2 regions of the Psychrobacillus syltrankelensis genome follow, and region 2 is predicted to be linked to the other one. Evidence: riboswitches for the same ligand, from Rfam matches in the RefSeq annotation. Region 2 holds a riboswitch; the other holds the start of a gene.

Region 1 (3,867 bases), 420 kb from region 2:
TTGCGACTAACGACGAAAGATATTCAAAAAGCAAATAAGTGGTTTGAAAAATATGGTGTTTGGGCTGTATTTTTTGGAAGATTAGTTCCACTTGTTAGAAGTCTAATTTCGATTCCTGCGGGGATGTCGAAAATGAGCTTTAGCTTATTTCTTTTATTTACAACATTAGGGACTCTAATCTGGAATACGGTGCTAGTTTCGGTGGGAGCAGCGGTTGGAGAAAATTGGAACGAAATAGTAGGGTATATGGATATTTACTCCAATTTAGTGTATATTATTTTAGCGATAGTTGGTATTATATTTTTAGTGTGGTATGTCAAAAAACGTGACTAAGGAGATCTTATGGAATTTTTAGAGTTAATAAAGGCATTAATATTAGGATTTGTAGAAGGTATGACAGAATTTGCACCTGTTTCATCCACGGGTCATATGATAATAGTGGATGATATGTGGCTAAAAACAGAAACATTTTTAGGAATGTATTCAGCAAATACATTTAAAGTTGTCATACAGTTAGGATCAATTTTAGCGGTAGTTGTGGTTATGTGGAAACGATTGTTTAGTTTAGTAGGACTATATAAAATAGAAACTGAGCAGTCGAGCAAGCAGTTCAATTTGTTACATGTAATCGTCGGAATGCTTCCTGCAGTTATTTTAGGATTTGCTTTTAAAAACTTTATTGATGATTATTTATTTCACGTAGAATACGTAATTATTAGTCTTGTGGCCGGAGCAATTTTAATGATTGTTGCGGATAAGTTTGGACCGAAAAAACCTTCCATTGTTAGTTTGGATCAAATTTCGTATGGGCAAGCGTTTAAAGTGGGCTTAGTACAATGTCTCTCTTTATGGCCAGGGTTCTCTCGCTCAGGAGCAACCATTTCCGGTGGGGTACTATTCGGGATGAGTCATAAAACAGCTGCAGATTTCACATTCATTATGGCTGTTCCTATTATGGCTGGAGCAAGTTTAGTTTCTGTATTGAAAAACTGGGAACAAATTAATATGAATGATATTGGATTTTATGCAGTAGGATTTATTAGTGCATTTGTATTCGCCCTTATCTCCATCAAGTTTTTCTTAAAACTGGTATCTAGAATCAAATTAGTGCCATTTGCGATCTATCGGATCGTGTTGGCTGTAGTGCTAGCAATCATCATATATATGTAAAAAAAGAGTGGGCAGGCATTTTTTATGTCTGCCTTTTGTATGTAGACTTTGTTCCTATGTACAACACCAAACACAATATGTTAGATTATATTAGTACATGAAACACAATATATAGTATGTGAACGATGAATTGGTACCTTTATGGTTTAAAAGGGAATTCGGTAAAAGCCGAAGCTGTCCCCGCAACTGTAAGTGTGGACAACTGTCGAAATAACCACTTCGAGCAATCGGGGGAAGGTCGACAGAAGGATGAAACACGAGCCAGTAGACCTGCCTCTCCATCGGTGAAGCAACACTTTCTTCGGGGGTTGAGAGGTGGGGGCGAAGGACTCTTTCTCAACAGATTGAAATGTCTTCTTGTTTCCTACTTTTTAAATGTGAGCGATGACTCAGCCGAAGAGGCTTGAGTCATCGCTTTTTTGTTTTTCAGGTGTGTGCACCACGCAATTGGTGTTGAGTACCGCATAACTTGTGTCGACCACCACATAACTGGGGTGAGAGCCACATAACCTGTGTCGACCACCACATAACCAAGTACAATCACCACATACATAAAGAGGAGGAGTTTACATGACAATAATTTCAAATACAACAAAACAAGAGGTATTACATAATCTATTAAAAGAATTTGGAGAGGATAATATTGCTCCACTTATCAAATCACATGAAAGATGGATGAAAAAGTTCCCAGAGGGGTCTACATCTGCTTGGTCCAAGTCAATGTCACTTGAAGCATTAAGCTTTTTAGATGAAACAGAAACTTATTGGACATTTGTTGCAGCTCGTATTCATTTAGCTGATTTATATGAAAAAGTAGCAGTACATAGAAAAACAACACCAGAAGCAGTTTACAGTAAGTTTGCAAGTAATGTACAAGCATTAGTTGCAAAAGGTTTGTATGACAAACGTATTAAAGAAGCATATTCTTTGGAGGAGCTACAACAATTAGCGGAAATAATTGAGCCAGAACGAGATTTTTTATTCACATATATTGGATTAAAAACATTACTCGATCGTTATGTAGCAAAAGACTTCGATAAATCGATTGTGGAACTTCCACAAGAACGTTGGCTAATCATTGCAATGACACTTATGAAAGATGAGAAAGAAAACCGTCTTGTTAAAATTAAGGAATCTTACTGGGCAATGAGTAATTTGTATATGACAGTTGCAACCCCTACACTTTCAAATGCAGGGAAGCCTCATGGACAATTGTCTAGTTGTTTCATAGACACGGTAAATGACAGTCTTCAAGGAATTTATGATAGTAATACAGACGTCGCGACACTATCAAAATTTGGTGGTGGCATCGGTGTGTATATGGGGAAAGTTCGAAGTCGTGGATCTTATATCCGAGGATTCGTTGGCGCTTCAAGTGGCGTACTTCCTTGGATTAAACAATTAAATAACACAGCAGTAAGCGTGGATCAGCTTGGTCAGCGTCAGGGGGCAATCGCTGTTTATCTAGATGTTTGGCATAAAGATATTTTCACTTTCCTAGATTTACGTTTGAATAACGGGGATGAACGTCTTCGTGCACATGATATTTTTACAGGTGTATGCTTACCAGATTTATTTATGGAAAAAGTGAATGAACGGGAAGAATGGCATTTATTTGATCCACATGAAGTTCGTCAATTAAAAGGCTATTCATTAGAGGATTTTTATGATGAAAAACGGGGAGAAGGCTCCTTCCGAGAGAAATATGAAGAGTGTGTATATGATAGCCGCTTATCTCGTGAAACTGTTCCGGCAATTGACTTGATGAAACGAATTATGCGTTCTCAACTAGAAACGGGTGTGCCATATATGTTTTACCGCGACGAAGTAAATCGTAGTAATCCAAACAAGCATGCTGGCATGGTGTACAGCAGTAATCTATGTACTGAAATATTCCAAAACCAAAGTGCTACTTCATTTGAATCAATTCAATTAGAAGATGACGTCATTGTGACTAAACGTAAAGCGGGCGATTTTGTTGTTTGTAACTTGTCATCTATCAATCTTGGACGAGCAGTTCCTGAAGATGTGTTGGAACGCTTAATTAAAATACAAGTACGCATGCTCGATAATGTGATTGATTTGAACATGATTCCTATTCCACAAGCGGAACGTACGAACGCTAGATATCGTGGGATTGGACTAGGGACATTTGGTTGGCATCATTTGCTTGCATTAAATAGTATCCGATGGGAAACGGACGAAGCAGTGGAGTTCGCAGACAAATTATATGAAAGAGTTGCCTACTTAACAATTCAAGCTTCCGTAGAGCTTGCGAAAGAGAAAGGGGCATATCCTTTATTTGAAGGGTCGGATTGGCAAACAGGAGCTTATTTTGAAAAACGTCAATACAAGAGCGAAGCGTGGAATGAACTGCGTGAGCAAGTTGCCGAAAGTGGAATCCGTAACGGCTACTTAATGGCAGTTGCACCTAATTCATCAACATCTATACTAGCTGGAAGTACTGCGAGTATCGATCCAATTTTCCAAAAATCATATTCGGAAGAGAAGAAGGATTACAAAATCCCAGTATCTGTGCCAGATCTTAATTCGGAAACGACTTGGTTTTATAAATCCGCCTATTTCATTGATCAACACTGGACTCTAAAACAAAATGCCGCTCGTCAACGTCATATTGACCAAGGTGTTTCATTAAATTTATACGTACAAAATACAATTAAAGCAAAAGAATTACTA
Region 2 (3,867 bases):
TCTCTCACTGTATGTGAAAATGCATGACTATGTAATTGTGGGAGTACCGCCATTTTTCTAGCTAATTCCTTGGAAGAATAGGCTGTTAAAGATTTACCCTCAATGAAAACTTCACCTGACTCCATCGGTAGAATACCACTCATCACCTTCAATAAAGTGGATTTCCCACTTCCGTTTGGACCTAAAATTCCAAGCATTTCGCCTTTTCCTACTTCAAAGGAGACGTTTTTAACTACTAATTTGTGATCGTAACCACCAGATAGTTTTTCTATTTTCAACATATCAAACGCCTCCTTTTCTTCGTTGTCTAAAGAAAATAAATGCAAAAACAGGTGCCCCAATGAAAGCTGTTATAACACCAATCGGTAGCTCCGTTGGGGAAATAATTGTGCGTGATACTAAATCACAAACGATGAGCAGTGCCGCTCCGTTGATAAAACTTAGTGGTAATACATTTCTATTATCCGAACCAAATAATAGTCTTGTCATATGCGGAACAACTAGACCTACAAATCCAATCGTTCCGGATACCGCCACGGCTGTTCCAGTAAGCATCGATCCGCCAATTAGTATCATCATTTTTCGTTTTTTCACATTGACTCCTAAATACCTCGCTCGTTCTTCCCCAAATAGCATCGCATTTAACTCTCTTCTATTCAGCCATAATAAAAATGAGCCAATGATAATAAAAGGTAATGCCATTTGAACAAAACTCCAACCACGCATCGATACACTTCCAAGAAGCCAGCCAATAATTTGGCGTAGCTCTTCTCCCGTAAGTGCAATCATGAGAGATATTACTGAACCTAGAAAGGAACTGAAAATGATTCCTGTTAAAATAATGGTTTCCATTTTCATTGCACGATCAACTAGTTTGGCAAATGAAATAACAAGGAGCATCGTAACTAATGCGCCTATCATACTAAAAACTGGTAACGTATATATACCTAAAAAAGGCACCGAAATACCGAAAAAGAGCGTAGCCACGGCGCCTACTGAGGCACCGGACGACACTCCTAACGTATAAGGATCGGCAAGCGGATTTTTAAATAACGCTTGAAAAGCAGCACCTGCAATTGCTAGTGATGCACCAACTAGCCCTGCAAGTACAACCCGTGGCATGCGAATTTTCCAAACTATATTAGTAGCAATTTCGTCTGCTCCCGTATCCCATAATGTGCTGATCGGTACCTTAACGGATCCGACCGATACACCTAGCCAAATCGCTACAATTAAAGTAGCAATTGACAAGATGTAGCCGATCATGGCTTTACTCACTAAACGCCTCTGGATAGATTGCTTTCGCTACTTCTTCTAGTCCATCCGCAAGACGTGGACCTGTACGACTTGTTAAGTTTTCATCCACTTGCACGACTTCATTATTTTTCACTGCATTAATCGTACCAAATCCAGGACGAGCTTTAACACTATCAACTATTCCATCTACATAGCTATACATTACTAGGATCACATCTGGATTACGGCTAACAATTTCTTCTGGCTCGATTTTAAACCAACCTTCTTGGTCTGACGCAATATTATCAGCGTTTACCATATTTAAAATTTCTTGCATGAAAGTTCCTTTACCAGGAGTGTAAATATCCGGAACATCTGATGTTTCGACGAAAACTGTTTTCTTTGTTTTTACTTTTGCTATTTTTTCTTTCACTTCTTCTACTTTTACTTTCATACCTTCTACCATTTTTTGTGCTTCGGCTAATTTCCCAGTTGCACGGCCAATTTGCTCAATTGTTGTGTATGTTTCATTGAAGTCTGCTGCATTTTTCACAACGAATACTTTCACACCTGCATCGCGAAGTTGTTGTAGACCAGCTTCACCTGTGCCTAACATGGAAGCATGTGCAAATACGATATCAGGATTCATCGATATAATTTTTTCTACGTTGAATTCCGTACCACCGATTTTCTCTTTTTCAAGCGCTTCCGCCGGGTAGTCATCATAGTCGTTTACTCCAACAATTTCATCATTCAATCCAAGTGCAAATAATATTTCTGTATTACTTGGCATCATAGAAACAATGGTTTCTGGAGCTTTTTCTAAAGTGATTTCATTGCCAACTGAATCAGTTATTGTTAGTGGGAAAGTTGCTTCATCTATTGCCGTTTCTTGTTGTGCATTATCTTTATTATCCGGTGTTGCTTCTTTTGCCCCACATCCTACTAGCAATAATACTGCTAATGCGGATGCCATCCATAATTGCCACATCTTCTTCATCTGTCATTCCTCCATTTTTTGTGCAAATAAAAATCCCTCGTCCAATGAACGAGAGATAAAATAGGTATAAATCTGCTAGTTTATGTATAATAACAAGCTGACTTACACGAACCTATCCTCGTAGGTACAAAAGTGTAACACATAAAGGCAGGTTTTCTGACTCGTGATAGAGTTCTATCACATACAGTGGCGGGACCGCGCTGGGTTTGAACCAGCTTCCCTTTTAACTTGTCAGACTGTTGACAAACGCTTTCATTCTTCGTTACTGGTACATCGTTGTAAGCTCATGAACTTAAGTTCAATTCGCTTCCGCCTCGTACTGGCGTGCCTCGACTGACAAGCGTTTTCATTCAGTCTGAAGTAACACCTTCGAAATATGAATTGTCTACAATCTGATTAACTAGTAAACTAGCAAGCACCTTTATGTTCAAAATATTCATGATGCATCGTTTTCATTATACATGAAATCGATTTGTTGTCGATATTGATTTTTCTTTGGATTCTGTGCCGATTTTATTATATTCGACCGATTATTGGTGGGATTCGACCGATTAATGGTGGGATTCGACCGATTATGCTCACTATTCGACCGATTCACTATTAATTCACCAAAAAACACTCCGACCGAAGTCGAAGTGTTGGAGATTACATTTTCTCCGAAGCAGCAACTCCGAATAAGCGGAGTGCGTTTGCTCCTGCGCAAGCTCGTCGCAGAAATAACATGTTCCCTCATTCCACAGGAGATTACATTTTCTCCGGAGCAGCTACGCCTATTAAACGAAGTGCATTTGCAATTGTTTGGCGCGCTGATGTTACAAGAGCAAGACGAGCTTCTGATAAAGCGATGTTTTCCGCATTTAGTACTTTATCTGCATTATAAAAACTGTGGAATGTTGCAGCTAGTTCTTGGATATATGTTGCAACACGGTGAGGTGCACGGAGTTTTGCAGCATCCGCTACAACTTGTGGGAAGTCACCGATTTTTTTCAATAAGTCTAATTCTTTTTCACTTTGCAATAAATCAAGTGAATCTGTAGAAGCCTTCATCTCTTGAGTTTCTGCTGAACGTAAAATGGAACAAATACGTGCATGTGCATACTGTGCATAATACACTGGGTTTTCATTTGATTGAGAAACTGCTAAGTCTAGATCGAAATCCATATGTGAATCGCCTGAACGCATGCCGAAGAAATAACGAACTGCATCCAGTCCAACTTCTTCCACTAGCTCACGCATTGTAACTGCTTTCCCTGTACGTTTACTCATTTTCATTTTTTCGCCGTCTTTATACAGCTGAACCATTTGAATAACAGATACTTCTAGTTTTTCACGCTCATATCCAAGCGCTTCAATTGCAGCCTTCATACGTGGGATATACCCGTGGTGATCTGCACCCCAAATATTGATCAGTTGGTCGAAACCACGAACTAATTTATCTTCATGGTATGCGATGTCTGGCAATAAATAAGTGAAGGAACCATCACTTTTTATCAATACACGGTCTTTGTCATCTCCAAAAGTAGTAGAACGGAACCAAGTTGCTCCTTCTTCTACAAAGATGTGACCATTTGCTTTTAATTTGTTGAGAGCCACTTCAATTTTACCGTCTTCGTATAAAGAAGTTTCAGAGA

The links. Region 2 has a riboswitch for cobalamin ahead of ACTSKG_RS09275 (ABC transporter substrate-binding protein). Riboswitches for the same ligand answer to the same signal wherever they lie in the genome.
Region 1: another riboswitch for cobalamin. It lies ahead of ACTSKG_RS11225 (ribonucleoside-diphosphate reductase subunit alpha); the one in region 2 lies ahead of ACTSKG_RS09275 (ABC transporter substrate-binding protein).

Annotation. Positions count from the first base shown of each region.
Region 1 is NZ_CM144227.1:2,340,704-2,344,570, reverse strand. Features, by position in the region: gene ACTSKG_RS11235 (DedA family protein) at 1-333, shown strand, start outside; gene ACTSKG_RS11230 (undecaprenyl-diphosphate phosphatase) at 343-1,170, shown strand; cobalamin riboswitch at 1,285-1,462, shown strand; gene ACTSKG_RS11225 (ribonucleoside-diphosphate reductase subunit alpha) at 1,741-3,867, shown strand, end outside.
Region 2 is NZ_CM144227.1:1,925,091-1,928,957, forward strand. Features, by position in the region: gene ACTSKG_RS09265 (adenosylcobinamide amidohydrolase) at 1-281, opposite strand, end outside; gene ACTSKG_RS09270 (FecCD family ABC transporter permease) at 283-1,266, opposite strand; gene ACTSKG_RS09275 (ABC transporter substrate-binding protein) at 1,271-2,236, opposite strand; cobalamin riboswitch at 2,366-2,505, opposite strand; gene argS (arginine--tRNA ligase) at 2,981-3,867, opposite strand, start outside.